Regions from separate parts of the Psychromonas sp. psych-6C06 genome, predicted to be linked through region 2. Evidence: predicted binding sites of a transcription regulator. Region 2 holds the regulator's gene; the other holds the start of a gene.
The links. Region 2 encodes ArgR, which controls arginine synthesis, uptake and breakdown. Its sites were predicted from a motif close to ANTGAATANNTATTCANT; they were not measured.

Region 1: a site for ArgR is predicted at 5,487-5,504, ahead of argC (N-acetyl-gamma-glutamyl-phosphate reductase). Genes of this name have one in related genera too.

The regions. Positions count from the first base shown of each region.
Region 1 covers NZ_PIZM01000009.1:205,788-214,805, reverse strand. The annotation lists gene argH (argininosuccinate lyase) at 1-1,102, opposite strand, end outside; gene CW745_RS13620 (argininosuccinate synthase) at 1,237-2,442, opposite strand; gene CW745_RS13615 (ornithine carbamoyltransferase) at 2,667-3,575, opposite strand; gene argB (acetylglutamate kinase) at 3,586-4,359, opposite strand; gene argC (N-acetyl-gamma-glutamyl-phosphate reductase) at 4,377-5,384, opposite strand; gene CW745_RS13600 (methyl-accepting chemotaxis protein) at 5,859-7,718, shown strand; gene CW745_RS13590 (methyl-accepting chemotaxis protein) at 8,515-9,018, shown strand, end outside.
Region 2 covers NZ_PIZM01000005.1:6,237-15,254, forward strand. The annotation lists gene CW745_RS07865 (microcin C ABC transporter permease YejB) at 1-823, shown strand, start outside; gene CW745_RS07870 (ABC transporter permease) at 852-1,874, shown strand; gene CW745_RS07875 (dipeptide ABC transporter ATP-binding protein) at 1,871-3,454, shown strand; gene CW745_RS07880 (transglycosylase SLT domain-containing protein) at 3,496-5,418, shown strand; gene CW745_RS07885 (type IV pilin protein) at 5,430-5,807, opposite strand; gene CW745_RS07890 (GspH/FimT family pseudopilin) at 6,201-6,707, shown strand; gene argR (transcriptional regulator ArgR) at 6,766-7,218, opposite strand; gene CW745_RS07900 (transporter substrate-binding domain-containing protein) at 7,385-8,155, shown strand; gene mdh (malate dehydrogenase) at 8,427-9,018, shown strand, end outside.

The sequences.
Region 1 (9,018 bases), on a different contig from region 2:
TCGCATTTGAGTAGCCACCTTGTGCGGCTTCTTTGGTGCGCTCTTCATTTACTTTAAGATCAGTTAATGCCATTGATGCCATCTCAAGACAATCGCCCCAAGTATCTAATGCATCAAACAGGCCTTCTTTGTCCTCTTGCATATCTTTGTTGTATGCAAGTGGTAATGCTTTAAGTGTCATTAACATGCCAGCTAATGAACCAAAAACACGTCCAGACTTACCACGGATAAGCTCCATTGCATCTGGATTTTTCTTTTGTGGCATCAGTGATGAACCAGAAGTGACTTGATCTGACATTTCGATAAAGCCAGATTCACCACTGTTGTAGAAGATAAGATCTTCTGCCATACGAGATAAATGTACCATCGATAATGTTGCACAGCTCATTAGCTCAACAACGTGGTCACGATCTGAAACTGAATCTAAGCTGTTTCGTGTTGCGCGTTTAAAGCCTAACGAATGCGCTAATGCAGTTCTATCCATCGGGTACCCAGTACCTGCCAATGCGCCACTACCTAAAGGACATGTATCTAAACGCTCTAAACAACCTTCTAAACGGCTATGATCACGCTCTAACATTTCTAAGTATGCCAAACACCAGTGTGAAAATGTTACTGGTTGAGCACGCTGTAAATGCGTGTAGCCCGGAAGTACAACAGCTTGATGAGTACGTGCTAGTTCAATTAATTTAGCTTCGAGGCTATCTAAATGAACAATCAACTCTTGTGCTGTTTTCTTGCACCACAATTTTAAATCAGTTGCGACTTGGTCATTACGGCTACGTCCCGTATGTAATTTTTTACCTAAATCACCAACACGCTGAATAAGTTGAATTTCAACCCATGAGTGAATATCTTCTGCATCTGATTGTAATACTTGCTTTGGATTCGCTTGCACTGATACCAATAAGTCGTTTAATGCATCTTCTAAACGAAGTTGCTCTTCAACGGTTAAAATATTAACGCTCAGTAATGCTTTCGACCAAGCAATTGAACCAATAATATCTTGCTCAGCTAGGCGGTAGTCAAACCGTAATGAGTCATTGAATAATTTAAATTTTACGTCTGCCGCTTGGCTAAAACGTCCGCCCCATAATGCCATTCTATAACTCCATTTCTTTCTATGATTAGATCAAGTCTATTTTTATAGATTCTTGTTACTTCCTAAGAACCTATAAAAATAGAAATTCCCGCAACGTAAAACGAAGCAGGAACTTACAATCTATTTCACTGACTTTACTTATTATTCAAGTTACGGATACGGCTTGATAGTGAGTAAAGACGGATGAAACCTTCTGCATGTTTTTGGTCATAAACATTGTCATCACCAAAAGTTGCAAACTCTTCAGAGTAAAGGCTGTTTGGCGATTTTTTCTTAACCGCTGTTGCTTGACCTTTGTAAAGACGAACAACGACTTCACCATTTGCGTCTGCAGCTAGTGATTCTGAAGCTGCAAGTAGAGAACCACACAGTGGTGTAAACCAACGACCATCGTAAACTAAGTGAGCAAATTCTTGACCCACTTGATCACGCCAACGGCGAGAAGGTTTATCGTGTACAAGCTCATCGATACCACGAAGCGCAGTCACCATCACTGTACCTCCTGGTGTTTCGTAACAACCACGAGACTTCATACCAACAGTACGGTTTTCAGTGATATCTACACGACCGACACCATGTGCAGCAGCTTTTTCATTTAACAGCATTAATGCGTCGTAAGGAGATAATTCAACACCATCAACGGCAGTAACACGTGCGTTTTCAACCTTTAATGTTACGTACTCAGGCTCATTTGGCGCATCTAACGGATCAACCGTCATCGTCCAAACACCTTTAGATGGTTCATTGTATGGGTCTTCTAGCTCACCACCTTCGTGAGAAATGTGCCATGCGTTAGCATCACGGCTGTAGATTTTAGTTGCAGAAGCTGTTGTTTCGATATTACGCTCAGCAAGGTAATCCAATAGGTCTTCACGAGAAACCATGTCCCACTCACGCCATGGAGCAATTACTTTAATCTCAGGCGCAAGGGCAGCAAAACAGCTTTCAAAACGGATTTGGTCATTACCTTTACCAGTACAACCATGACAAACAGCATCAGCACCCACTTTAAGTGCAACTTCAACCTGCGCTTTAGCAATGATCGGGCGCGCCATTGATGTACCTAAAAGGTAAGTACCTTCATATACAGCACCAGAAGCGATGGTTGGGTAGATGTAATCTGCAACAAACTCTTCTTTAAGGTCTACGATGTGACATTCAGAAGCACCTGATGCGATCGCTTTTTCATGCAGGCCCACTAACTCTTCTTCGCCTTGGCCAACATCAGCACAAAAAGCAACGATTTCACAATCATCATAGGTCTCTTTTAACCATGGAATGATAGCCGACGTATCTAAACCACCAGAATAGGCGAGTACTACTTTTTTTACTTTACTCATTGATTATTTTCCTTTCATCAATACTTAGGACTCGTTACACAATAACTTGCGCTAAATTGTTTTCAAAAAACTGAAGGACTCGTTATAAAATAACTTGCTCTAAATTGTTTCTAAAAAACCCTAAATGACAGGTTGTTTTGAAAAAAGAGTAATTAATTTTAAAGCTGATCCTAAATAACTGGTTATTTTGAAAACAAAAGCGCAAGTAATTTTGCAGCCGTTCCTTATTTGTTAATTAACGTCAACATAATTGCGTTTTGTATATGCATTCTATTTTCTGCTTGATCAAAAATCAATGAAGCAGGCCCATCCATCACTTCTGAAGTAATATCTAATCCACGATGTGCTGGCTGGCAATGTAAAACATGTTTTATACCCGTTGTATCGAGTAGTTCTTGATTAATTTGGTAAGGCATAAACTTAGCTTTAATTTGCTCAAGTGGAGTGTCATCACCCATTGATAACCAAGTATCACCATAAACGACATCAAAGCCTTTAATATCTTCAACTTTATCAGTCACAGTGATAGTTGCACCTGTTTTTGCTGCAATATCTTGTGCCTGTTTTAGAATTTGCGCATCAGGGCTGTGACCGATTGGACAAACCGCAGTAACTGTTGCACCTAAAATAGCACCAGCAATAAACAGCGAGTGAGTCACGTTATTACCATCACCGATATAAGCCAGTTTAACTTTTGACACATCATCATAGTTTTGTGCCACCGTTAGGAAATCTGCCATACCTTGGCAAGGATGGTAAAGATCACACAGCGAGTTAATCACAGGCACTGTCGAGTACTCTTGCATCTCAACCAATGTTTTATGGTCGTAAACACGTGCAACAATACAATCAGCCCAGCGAGAGATGTTAGCAGCAAAGTCTTTAACATCTTCACGGCTACCCATCGCACCATTGGCTTGGTCTAAATAAACCGCGTGACCACCTAATTTATTCACACCGATATCAAAAGTAACTCGAGTACGTAGCGACTGCTTTTCAAATAACGTGACGACACTTTTACCTGCTAGCGCTTGTGCGAATTTAGCAGGATTTGCTTTTAATTCTTTACCCAATGCAATCAAGTCTAATGCTTGTTGTTGAGTCATTTCAAAACCAGTTAACAGATCGTTCATGATTCTTTCTCTATTTAATTACTTTGGTTCCCACCGCTTGACCCGCAAGCAGTGATACTAAATTTTCAGGGTTTTTCCAGCTTGCAAGCATCACATGACCTAACTGATCAGCCGCTTGTAAAGCTGCTTTTACTTTTACTGCCATGCCATCTTGTATAACATTTCCAGCAATCAGTGTATCAGCTAATTGAGTGTTTAACTCAGGAATAACTTGTTTCTGTGCGTCCCATACACCATCAACATCAGAGAGAAAAACTAGCTCCGCATTTAATAGCTCACAGATAGCAATGGCAGCCTGATCTGCATTAACGTTATATAAACGCCCATCTTCACCAATGGCGATCGATGAAATAACAGGTAAAAAGCCACCAGCCAATAGATGATTTATTAATTCAGGCTTATTAGGTGCGCACACACCCACAGCACCTAAATCTGGGTCCATCTGTTTTACTGTACAACTGAAACCATCAGCTAATGATAAACCAACAGCTGAAAGCCCTGCTTGCAAAGCTTTAGCCATCAATAATTTATTTGACGTTCCGGCTAATGCACCCGCAACATAACCAATTTGATCAAAGGGTGTTATACGTAGACCATTCTTTTTTTCACTTTTGATATTCATCTTAGCGAGAACATCTTCAACAATCACACCACCGCCATGAACTAATAATAGAGGACGTTGCTCTGTTTCTAAGTAGGTTGTTAATGCTGAGAACAGATTAGTGAGCGCTTGTTCATTCTCAAGTACCGCACCACCAAGTTTAATTAATAACGGTTGTTTCATTGCTATAGACTCTTTCATTAGAATGATGTTGTGATATCAAAACCAAAACGTAAGTTAATACATTGGATTGCTTGTGATGAAGCACCTTTAAGAAGGTTATCAATGGCACTAAATACAACGAGATCATCTCCATCAACTGCCCAACCTAAATCACAATAAGGTGTACCCACTACATTTTTCAATGCAGGATAAGACCCTTCCATTAAACGTACAATCGGTTTATCTGCATAAGCATTTTGGTAAGCTTGATTCACCTGCTCTGCAGTGACGCCCTCTTTTAGCACCACATTAATGCTCGCTAAGATACCACGTTTGAAGCTACCTAAATGTGGTGTGAATACCACAGGCAAACCTAAATGCTGATCAATTTCAGGCTTATGACGATGTGTAAACACACCGTAAGGTTGTAGGCTCACCTCACAGAAACTACTTGCAACGCTCGCTTTACGACCTGCGCCACTAACGCCACTAGTTGCATTGATAGTTGGCTTAGTACCGGCTTTAATCAAACCTGCTTCTGCCAATGGCTTAAGCGCAGTTAACGAAGCGGTTGTATAACAGCCAGGAACAGCAATAAGATCTGTTTGCTTAACCGCGTCATCATTCCATTCAGCAAGACCGTAAACGGCTTGCTCTAGTAACTCAGGGTATTGATGAGTGAAACCATAGAATTTATCGTAGAAGCCTGCAGATTGAACACGGAATGCGCCAGACAGATCAAATACCACTGTATTTTCAGCAAGAAATAATGGTGCTAAATCATGGCTGACTTCATGCGCGGTCGCTAAAATAACAATATCGATGCCTTCACAAACAGTTTTGATACCGGCAGTACCTAATGGTTGCAAAGGAAGATCAACAACGCCAACAAGGTTGCCATATAAATCAGATAATTTTTTACCTTTATCTAAACTACCTTCAGAAACATATAACCCTGCCAATTCAATCTCTGGGTGGCGTGTTAAAAATTGTGCTAACTCTGCACCAGTGTATCCACTTGCGCCAACAACGATCGCTTTAAGCATAATAAATCCTGTTTTGAAAATAGTGATAAATTGAGAGGCGCTATTATAGGAAAAATGTCTCTATAAAGGAATGCCTCACAGTAAAGAAGCATTGTAAATACAAATGATTATTTATGCAATAAATGTGAATAAATATTTACGCTATTTTGGGCGACTAAAAAGTACACTTTCAATGTTTTTTTATATTGTGGATCAGTGCATTACAATTAAAGTAACAAAGAATATAGAAAGGATTCATATTTCAGAACAAGCTAGAGAGAATGATAAAACTCTTTGAAAAGAATATAAGGAGATCAAAACAATCATCACAAAACCACCCCGTTTTAAATAGAAATCAGGTTGATTTCAGATTTAGTGCTAATAATTAGCGTTATTTCAAATAAATAATAGCTACTTCATCATTGCACAACGTGCAAGATATGAAATTGCAATTACACTTAGTCAGTACATCAACTGTAAATTAAAGGCTCTATCATGTTAATTCGAAATAAGTTAATCATTAATACAGGGATATCCATTATCAGCATGCTGATAATGTTGATTCTAGTTATTTACACTTCCAGTTCTTTACAAAAAGATATCGTTATTGCACAAACAATAGGTAAAGTAGAAGCGGATATTTTACAACTTAGACGAAACGAGAAAGACTTTTTAGCCCGAAAAAACCTAAAATACCTTGATCAATTCAAAGCACGTATTAGCCAATTACAGAGTGAGCTAGATGATTTACGACACGATTTAAATAATATCGATATTGATAGTAGTGCGGCCTCCTCACTACAAAGTATTCTTAATCAATACCAGGCACATTTCGAAAAGCTAGTAAACGCACAAACTACAATAGGATTAACTCCAAAAACGGGTTTATATGGGGCACTACGTAAAGCAGTACATGAAGTTGAAAGTATTTTAGGCGAAGATGACTTTCAAGCCACCAGCATGATGTTACAGCTAAGACGAAATGAAAAAGATTTTATGCTTCGCATAGATGATAAATACGTCACCCAGTTTCTGAAAAACCATGATAAATTTGACATAATCATTGACAATAGTTACCTCCAAGGCGGCCAAAAAGTCGCTATCGATAAAGCCATGGATAACTATAAAAAAGCATTTTTGAACCTAGTTAACGAACAAAAAAATATGGGTTATAACTCAAATAGTGGCATACAAAAAGAGATGCGCGCAACCATCCACCAAGTGGATAAGACATTAACAAGTTTAATGACTGAAACGAACAAGTCAGTGGCCGAATACATTACTTCAATGACCCAGCTTACCTACACTATCTTTGCTGTTTCAATACTACTTGCAAGCTTAATCGCGTGGTTTATCGGCAAGAGTATTACACGGGGAATTACGCATATTAAAAACTCTATGACAGAAGTTGCCGATACCAACAACCTTACTATTACTGTGCAATCAACCAATAAAGATGAATTAGCAGACATGGCGGATGCTTTTAATCATATGCTCAGTAATTTCCAACATCTTATCTTATCGGTCAAACAATCCGTAGGCACTGTAGAACAAGCAACAAGTTCATTAAGTAAGAATATTCATCAAGCAAATGCCGGTGTTGAGTCGCAAATGCAAGAAACCGACATGGTCGCAACGGCCGTTACAGAGATGGTTGCCACCATTGAAGAGATTGCAAATAACACCACAGATGCTGCCGATAAAGCAGAACAAACTAATAACAATGCGAATAAAGGCAAAAAAGGTGTAGATGCGACTATTACGCAAATTGCAGTTCTTTCCGATAAATTAACTGAGTCTGAATCCGTGGTTAATCAGTTAGCAGAAGATAGTATTACTATTGGTAGTGTATTAGATGTTATTCGAGGTATCGCAGAACAAACGAATTTATTAGCACTTAATGCAGCCATTGAAGCGGCCCGAGCAGGTGAACAAGGCCGTGGCTTTGCTGTCGTAGCCGACGAAGTACGAACACTAGCCAGTCGCACCCAAGAGTCAACCAAAGAGATTGAGAGCATCATTAGTACACTACAAAATCGTACCTCCAATATAGTGACGTTAATGTCCGAGTGTCGTGACGAAGGTCAGCAAAGCAGCGAGCAAGCAAGTGTTGCTGGTGACTTGCTAGAGCAAATAAATAGTGATGTTATTAGCATAATGGATATGAACACGGCGATTGCAACCGCCATTCAAGAACAAAGTGCAGTCGCTACAGAGGTTAATAGACACGTAGTATCAATACGCGATGTCGCGGAATCAACTGGAGAGTCATCTGTACAGAATAGTGAAATGAGTGAAGAGCTTGCACAACAAGCGAGTGTATTGACTGAGGAGATAAGTCGCTTTCAAGTCTAATTCACTCTAAATTTCATCACCTTGCCTGATTATCGTCAAGGTGATGAAATCACCATCAAGTAAATACCAACTAACCATTAACCTTAAATTTTTATTTCTAGTACCTAAAAAATAGGGCTTTTCTGCTCCGCTCACTGGCGATTTTGGCATCCATTATTACAATTTAGTTAACATAAATATTGAAACTAATGACTAGGCAATACATTCATGCTCAAAAACATAAACTTATGGTATACACCAACAGATCAATACTGAGTATGTTTACTATGTTGTCCTTTTTAAAATTAAGCTCGGATACATTACAACAGTAGTTTGCCTTGTCACAGAGCATTGGAAAAATTGAAACATCAAGAGTTATTGAGTTGAATAGGGTAAAGACTTAGCAATGGTTGCCGATAAGGTTTGTGCCTTAACAACTTTACATAAGACTCAACCAAATAGATAAAAATATAATTAGTTCATTACAAACGCATACCGGCAACATCAGCAGCTTGATAAGCGAATGTTGCGAGGAAGGTTAATAAAGCTATAAATGAATCGCAGAGGCAGGTCGAGTGTTAGCATAAATGAATAATGCTGTTATCGCTATCATGATCATAGATGCCAATATTGCAATAGTGTTCCAAGCGCAAAACGCAATTGCAACAGAAGTAAATAAACACGTATTAAAACGATTCATATGGGTATTATCACAAAAAAAAGTTAATTCGGGTTATTTTCTGGATGGTTACGAAATAGCAACATAAGCTATAAACAGCCATTAGATATTCATGTAAAAAAAATTGGGCAAACTACCATGCTAATAAAACATAAATTAATCGCTAATACTGTTATCTCCATCGCCAGCATGCTCGCGATGTTGTTGCTATTAAATTTTTCTTCTTCAGCGTTACAAAAAGATATCACTCTTGCTCAGGATATCGGCGAAATAGAGTCAGGTATTTTACAATTACGGCACTACGAGAAGAACTTTATTGCTCAAAAGTTATTGACTGATGTTGATGACTTTACGGCGCAGGATGCCAAGGTCGTTGATCAATTAGAAAAAGTAAAACGCACACTAGTCGAAATGGGTATATCGACCTCCGAGATAGCAACTCTCAGTTCTGCCTTAACTGAATACAGACAGCAATTTAATGTTCTTGTTGAGTCACAACAAAGAATAGGTCTCACAACGAAAGATGGTCTTTATGGCGCACTCACTAAAGCAGTGAAGCAAGTAGAACGTTCAATTGGAAAATCTGATTTTGAAATGCTTAGTTTAACCTTGCAATTACGCCGTTACGAAAAAGATTTTTTA
Region 2 (9,018 bases):
ACTGTATGGCTTTGATAAACCACTGATGGAACGCTATTTTTCGATGCTTTGGCGTTATGCCAAATTTGATTTTGGTGATAGTTTTTATCGTAACCAGAAAGTCACTGATCTGATTGTTGATAAAATGCCTGTTTCTATCTCTTTAGGCCTATGGACCACTTTGTTAGCGTACCTTATCTCTATACCGCTGGGCATTAAAAAAGCCACGTCACACGGTAGTCGCTTTGATATTTGGAGTAGTACCATCGTTACTGTTGCTTATGCAATTCCTGCTTTTATTCTTGCTATTATGCTGATTGTTGTATTTGCAGGAGGCTCTTATTTCGATTGGTTCCCTTTGCGAGGTTTAGTCTCAGATAATTTCGATAGCCTTAGTGTATGGGGTCAAATCAAAGACTATTTTTGGCATTTAGCGCTCCCTATTTCTGCCTCTGTTTTAGCAAGCTTTGCAACGCTAACGATGCTGACTAAAAACTCTTTTCTTGATGAAATTCACAAACAATATGTGATCACGGCGCGCGCAAAAGGTTGCTCACAAAGTCGCATTCTTTACGGACATATTTTTCGTAATGCAATGTTATTAGTGATTGCCGGTTTACCCGCTGCTTTGATCGGCATTTTCTTTACTGGCTCTATGTTAATAGAGGTGATTTTTTCACTCGATGGCTTAGGCTTACTGGGTTTTGAATCGGTGATTAACCGAGACTATCCTGTAATATTTGCCTCTCTATATATTTTTACCTTGGTGGGGTTAGTGTTGAAGTTGCTTAGTGATATTAGCTATACCTTGATTGATCCACGCATTACCTTTGAGGGGAGATAGCATGTCATTATTAATGAGTTGGCAGAAAATGCGACGTAACCCTGTAAATGCAGATCGTTGGCAACAGTTTAAGCAAAATAAACGGGGTTATTGGTCGTTATGGATCTTCTCTATTCTTTTTCTATTAAGCCTTGTTGCAGAAGTCTGGATAAATGATAAACCGATCATGGTGTCCTATCAGGAGCAATGGTATTTTCCAATTATTGAAGATGTCACAGAAGATAAACTCGGTGGTGACTTTGATATTGTTACCGATTATCGCGACCCTTACATGGTTAAACAGATAGAAAAAAATGGCTGGATTGTATGGCCATTAATACCTTTCTATTATGACAGTATCAACTTTGAATTAACCCAAGCTGCACCATCACCACCCGACCAAATAAATTATCTAGGTACCGATGATCAGGGACGAGATCTGCTAGCTCGACTTGTTTATGGGTTTCGTATCTCGGTTCTCTTTGCGTTAACACTAACCTTAGTGAGTTCTGTTATTGGTATTATTATTGGTGCTATTCAGGGCTATTATGGCGGAAAAATAGATCTCTTAGGGCAACGTATTTTAGAGATATGGGAAGGGTTGCCAATGTTATTTATGTTGATTATTTTAGCCAGTTTTGTTGAGCCTACTTTTAGCTGGTTATTAGGGTTAATGATTTTATTTAGTTGGCCAAGTCTTGTTAGTGTTGTCCGTGCTGAGTTTTTACGTGGTCGCCACCTGGAATATGTTAAAGCTGCGAAAGCACTCGGCGTAAAAGACAGCAAAATAATGTTCAAACATATTCTCCCTAATGCCATGATAGCCACACTCACTTTTATGCCATATCTATTTACAGGGGCGTTGACTACGTTAACCTCATTAGACTTTTTAGGTTTTGGCTTACCGCTTGGCTCTGCCTCACTTGGTGAGATGGTTGCGCAGGGTAAAGATAACTTACATGCTCCGTGGATTGCCTTTACTGCATTTATCTCATTATCGACTATTTTAGTGTTACTTGTTTTTATTGGTGAAGCAACACGTGATGCATTTGACCCAAGGAAAACAGCATGAGTATGAGCCCGTTATTATCGGTTGATAATTTAAGTGTGAGTTTTGCTGATAAGCAGATTGTAAAAAATATCAGTTTTCAGCTCGATCGCGGTAAAACGCTCGCTATTGTAGGTGAGAGTGGTGCAGGTAAGTCGTTACTCGCTCAGTCTATTCTACAATTATTACCCTATCCGCATGCTCATCATCCTACGGGAGAGATAACACTATGTGGTGAACCCCTTGTTGGCAAAGGTGATCGTGTTTTAGAGGCAATTCGGGGTAACAAAGTAGGCATGATCTTTCAAGAGCCAATGACCTCACTAAACCCTCTTCACACAGTTCAGAAGCAGATAGCAGAGACTTTACTTATTCATAAAGGCTTAGCGGGTAAACAGGCTGTTGAGCGTACACTAGAGTTATTAACTTTGGTTGGTATCGATGACCCACAAAGTCGCTTAAATGCTTATCCTCATGAGTTGTCGGGCGGACAACGACAACGTGTCATGATTGCAATGGCATTGGCTAACGAACCAGAGCTATTGATTGCTGATGAACCTACTACGGCACTTGATGTCACCATTCAGAAGCAGATATTAGCCTTGTTAAAGTCGTTACAGGAAAGTTTAAACATGGGGATCTTATTGATAACCCACGACTTACATATTGTTAAAAGTATTGCCGATGATGTCCTTGTTATGCGCCACGGGGAAGTTGTTGAACTACAAGCTAAGCAAGCGCTTTTTGACTCGCCTAAAGAGGCTTATACGCAACTGTTATTAGATGCTATTCCGCGTGGAGAGATGCCTGCTCTTGCAGAGTCTGAAATGTTATTGAGTGCAGACAATATTTGTGTTTCCTTTCCACTTAAAAAGAACTTTTGGGGGAAAGTCACGCATACTTTAGATGCTGTAAAAGGAGTGAGCTTACAAATCCATAAAGGTGAAACGGTTGCCATTGTTGGCGAAAGTGGATCGGGAAAAAGTACGTTAGCACAAGCGATTTTACAGCTGGGTAAAAGCCGTGGCAAAGTGGTTTTTTTAGGCGAGCAAATAGATAACATCGATCATCAAGCGCTACAAAGATTACGTGCTAAATTACAGATCGTATTTCAAGATCCTTTTGCCAGTTTAAGTCCGCGACTATGTGTTGGTGATATTATTGCCGAAGGGTTAGAGGTACATCAGCCCAGCTTAAGTACGCAACAGGTAGAGGATAAAGTCCGTGCGGTATTGTTGCGAGTCGGTTTAGACGAGCAAAGTATGTCACGTTATCCGCACCAATTTTCCGGCGGGCAAAGGCAGCGAATATCTATTGCGCGCGCACTGATTTTAAATCCGGAACTTATTGTTTTGGATGAACCAACTTCTGCATTAGATCGTAGTATTCAAAAACAAATATTAGCGTTGTTAATCTCATTGCAGCAAGAACTTGCATTGAGTTATCTGTTTATCAGTCATGATCTTTCTGTTGTTAAGGCTATCAGTCATCGAGTATTAGTGATGAAGTCTGGAGAGGTAATTGAACAGGGAACGACAAATGAGATCTTTAATGCAGCAAAAGAGCATTATACTCAAATACTATTATCTTCTGCGCTACCATAGTGTATTATTTTTTATTTATATTTTACTTTTAAGTGGGGTTTATGTTTAGAATTTTATTAGTTATGCTCAGCATTGTATTTTCATCAGCCACTTTTTCGCTATCTTTAAATCAACAAAGAACGTTATATAGCGATGCAAGGAGCTTGCAGGAGCAAAACAATTGGCAACAGGCGGATGAAAAGTTACAGATGCTACCAGATTACCCGCTTACTTACCTTCTTCAATATCAATCACTTAAAAATAACTTTTCAGTTTCTGATAAAGAAAAGATCAGTGCATTTATAATAAAAAATAAGCAGTATAAAATAAGTAATAAATTACAACGCGAATATATGTTTTATCTTGCTGGGCAACAATCTTGGCAAGCCTTTTTAGACTTTTATCCTGCATTACCACGTAGTACCAAACTCAAATGCTTTCATTTTCAAGCTAAAATGTCTCAAAATAAGCATGACCAAATTTGGCCCGACGTAAAAAAAGTATGGCTCTCTGGTTACTCTCAGCCCAATGCCTGTGACAGTGTTTTTAAATATTACTTAACACAGAAAAAAGTGTCACAGTCACTAATATGGCAACGCTTTCAACTTGCTCATCGTAGTAATAAAAAAGCGTTAATGAAATACCTGATAACCCTTATGGACGCTGATAATAAGGAGTTAGCAGGTCAACTTTATAAATTAAATCAATCGCCCCAAAAATTATCGCGTAGTTCGTTGTTTACGAGCCATGATCATGCCAGTTACCCTTTTTTAAAAGACATGCTTAAACGTCTAGCGAGAAGTGATATCAACCTTGCCATTCAAACTTACCAAATCTATGACAGTAAAGTTCCTTTTGTTTTTTCTGATGAAATTGAACTGAAGAAATACTTTGCTTCTAGAGTGCTAATAAAAAATAAACAGGGGCTATTGCCTTGGGTAGATAAAACGCTTCCTTCATTAGGGAGTGAGAAATTGATTGCGCAGCGTATTCGCTATGCGATTAAATACAATAATTGGCCTGATATTGAAAACTGGATCAATCAGCTACCACAGGAAGCGATTCATTCACCTACTTGGTTATACTGGCAAGCTCGTGTTTTGGAAGAGAAAGAACAGTTTGCACAAGCCAATAAGCTGTATCAAAAAATAGCCGGGGAACGAAAATATTATGGCTTTTTGGCTGCTCAAAAGTTAGGGCTTACTTATCAGCTTAATGCACAAATTGTCGAGCCTGAGGTCACGAGTTTACGTTATGTGCAAAAACAGCTAGATCATATTGAGGAGCTATATTTCCATCAATATATGAACTTGGTTAAACGTGAGTGGGAGTCTCTGTTAAAAGGGCGTGATATTGATGTACAGCGTCAACTTGGTTTATATGCCTTTGATAAAGGCTGGCCTCATCTTTCTGTACTGGCAAGTATTCGTTCTAAAAGTTGGGATGCGATTAATATACGTTTTCCTGAGGTAAAACCTGAACTTTTTTCTGAGAATGCAAATAAGTTTCAGGTTCCGACTAGTTATATCTATGCGATAACACGTCAAGAGAGTTCTTTTGATCAGTTTGCAAACTCCCCTGTAGGTGCAACGGGATATATGCAGTTAATGCCTGCAACTGCGAAGGAAACCGCACGTAAAATAGGGTTAAAAGAATATAAGAAGAAAGCACAGTTAACCGAAAGCGAGATTAATGTTGCATTAGGAACTGCGTATTTTGATAGTTTATTGAAACGGTATAAGGGCAATCGTATTCTTGCAACTGCTGCTTATAATGCCGGCCCAAATCGTGTTGATCGTTGGAAAAAAAATAAAAAAGGCAGAGATAATAAAGCGCTTAGTATGGATAGTTGGGTTGAAACGATTCCCTATAAAGAAACACGAAGATACGTTAAAAATGTTCTTGCTTACAATGTGATATATCAGCATATACAACAGCAGCCGATGGAGTTTTTTAATGAGAAGGAGCTTGGGGCGACCTACTAAACAATACTATTTTACCAGCAACTTGCTGGTGTTTGATTACTATCTTGGTCAATTGTTAATGTAGTACAACCTGTATCACTAAGTTGCAGTCCCTTCGCAACCGCTTGCATTGAGTAGGTGGTTGTGCCGGCAGAGGTAACGGTAAAGGTATAATAATCACTATTAGCCATTCCTAGTGCTGATTCATCATCAGAGTAATTGGGGTTTAATATATGCAAGCTAGTTTGTTTTAGTTGCGCTTTAATAAGCTCGGTTTTTGCATCACCACGGCGCGCTTCTAACATATAGTTTTGATATGACGGATAAGCAATACTGCCAAGAATCCCCATAATCGCAATGACAATTAATAGTTCAATTAATGTAAAACCGGTCAGCGTGATCTTATCCATTTCATTTACCTTATAGCTTATTTGACTATTATGATATTCACTGAGTGTAGATCTTTATTCCTTAACGCACCTCATTTATTTATGCCTTAAGCTAAACTTAAACCCCAGAGGCAAGTTATAGATTGTATATAAATTATTCTATGTGTATTAATGCATACAATAATCAACTATTCACTATTCTTTTACCTCGCTTACGATTTATAGCAAATCCACTAAATAACTAATCAATCTTACTGGTTAAAAGAAGCTATTTCAGCGTTAAAAATTTCGTAAAGGGAACAACCATTTGCATCAATTTTCGCCTTGAACTAACTCCTTTTTCCTACGTAACATTTGATCACTATATTAACGGAATTGGTATTATTTCCGCCAGTTGGGACAAAGGAGGCTAAGTTGCTCAATCTATTTATAAAAGGGTTCTCATTGATAGAGATGTTGGTAGCGATATTTGTGGTCGCTATTATTCTAACTATTGGTATGCCTTCATTTAAAGCGATGCTTGATGGGAATAGGCTAAAAGGTGGTAGTGACGCGCTTTATTTTATGCTTAGCCTAACCAAAACAGAGTCTATTAAGCGTAACAAAAATGTGTTTTTAAAAATAACCTCTGGTACGAATTGGTGTATTGGCGTTAACGAAGAGGATGCAAATTGTGATTGTAATACCAGCCCTTTCACCTGCGATGTCGCAGTGATTAATGCCAGCCAATATGAAGGGTTAACATTAAGCTCAACTTATGTTTCTCCTTTTTTCGACCGCGTAAGAGGGGGATTTAATGAGCCTGATAAATTGTTTACGCTTGAGTCTGATAGCAATACATCGGTTCAAATTCGCATTAATTTGCTCGGAGCTGTTCGCATGTGTGGTGTGGATGGGGTATTAGATTTATACCATTGTTAACTAATCGTTTTCCCCTATTACTACTTTAAGAGGGGGGGGGGTAATGGGGGGCTTGCGCTTAATTAAAAAGTTGTTTAATGACCTTCAATGTTTTATCCATTTGTTGACAGTCTGTAGGGGTAATAAATATAGTATCATCGCCGGCAATAGTCCCTAAGATCCCTTCTGTTTTACCGATAGAATCAAGTAAACGAGCAATCAGTTGTGCCGCTCCAGGGCTAGTCCTAAGAACAATAAGGCTATCATTACAATCAATATCAACGACTAAGTTTTTTAATGGGCTACTCGTTGTAGGGATGCCTAATTCGGCAGGTAAGCAATACACCATCTCACGTTTCGCATTACGAGTGCGTACTGCACCTGACTTACTCAACATGCGTGATACTTTAGACTGGTTAATATTATGAAACCCTGCTTCTTGTAATGCGTCAACTATCTCACCTTGCGAGCTAAGGCGTTCTTTTTTTAGTAACGTTTTGAAGAAATCCATTAATTCAGTTGATTGTTTCATGTAATATAACTCTGTAATGTATTTATGCGTATCATAATTAATATTATGCCATTTACAATAGATTATTTTGCAAAATAAGTGCATAACTATTCATTTATTTTCTAAATCGATTTAATTCTTACATTATTATGATGGTTAACGGTTTTTTAGTATTGGATATATGGATATGACCTATTTTTCTCGAACGTGTGGCTTATTGTGCTTTCTCTTTTTTTCAGGCTCTGTATTCTCGCTAGATATTAGTAAAAATATGCCTGTTAATTTTGTCACCGAAGCTAACTATTATCCCTTTGAATACCTTGATGAGTTAAAGCAGATCCAAGGCTTTGATATTGATATTGCTAATGCCGTCTGCCTAAAAGCTAATTTATCTTGTAAGTTTTATAATCAAAGCTTTGATAGCTTACTATTGACCTTACAATTTGGTCGATTTGATGCAGTGATTGCCGCCCTTGATATAACAGAATCCAGAAAAGAGAAAGTAGACTTCTCAAATAGTTATTATAGATTCCCTCCTGTTTTTGTTAGTACCACTAATAGTAAAGAGGCATTTTCTATTGTTGGGAAGTTTATCGGTGTGCAATCTGATTCATCTAACCACCATTACTTAATAAAGCATGCTAAAAAAAATAGCTTTATTATCTCTTATCTTTCTTCAACTAAAGCTTTTTCAGACTTGCGAAATGGAAAAATAGATGTGGTTTTTGCTGATCACGCAGTCGTAGATGATTTTCTCTCTAAGCGTCAAAATAACGACAAGTTTTCAGTGATGCAAACTGAAGATGTGTTCTTGGATAAGTTTTCGGCAGGTTATGGCATAGCTGTAAAAAAAGGCAATATGGCATTATTAGAGCGTATTAATTATGGCTTGGCGAAAATAAAAGAAGATGGCACTTATCAAACAATTTATGATCGCTACTTTGAGAGTAATAAGTAAATTAATAACAGAAAAATAACACTATTATTGAAATGTTATTTACTTCAATTTCTGGAAGTTAATTGTTTGAAATTATAGTGAATTAGCTATTTAACGTCGCCATTTAATAAATCTAATATCTTTAACTGCCGACAAGTCGATCTTAGTCATACAAATTATCCATTACACTCAACATCGCTCACAATTATTTAACATTTTTTACACAAACTTTTAATTTGGATTAAGCTGATTTTGTGTCCTTAAATGTTAAATAACTATTTCGGAGTGTGTTATGAAAGTTGCAGTACTTGGTGCCGCTGGCGGTATTGGTCAAGCCCTAGCTTTATTATTAAAATTAGACCTTCCAGAAAATTCAGAGTTATCCCTTTATGATGTTGCACCTGTAACTCCAGGTGTTGCAAAAGACCTTAGCCATATACCTACTAGTGTAAAAGTGACAGGTTTTGGCGGCGATGATGCAAGCCCAGCATTAGAAGGTGCTGATGTTGTACTTATTTCAGCCGGTGTTGCGCGTAAACCCGGTATGGATCGCAGTGATTTATTTAACATTAATGCCGGCATAATTAAAACGCTGGTGGGTACTGTTGCTAAAGTTTCGCCTGAAGCATGTATTTGTATTATTACTAATCCAGTTAATACGACGGTTGCTATTGCTGCAGAAGTATTAAAAGCCGCGGGTGTTTATAATAAAAATAAATTATTTGGAATTACAACTTTAGATGTTATTCGTGCTGAAGAGTTTATTGCTGACTTGAAAGGTTTACCTGCAGAGCATGTACGTGTGAACGTTATCGGTGGACACAGTGGAACAACCATTCTGCCGGTTTTATCACAGGTACAGGGCGTTGAATTTACAGAGCAAG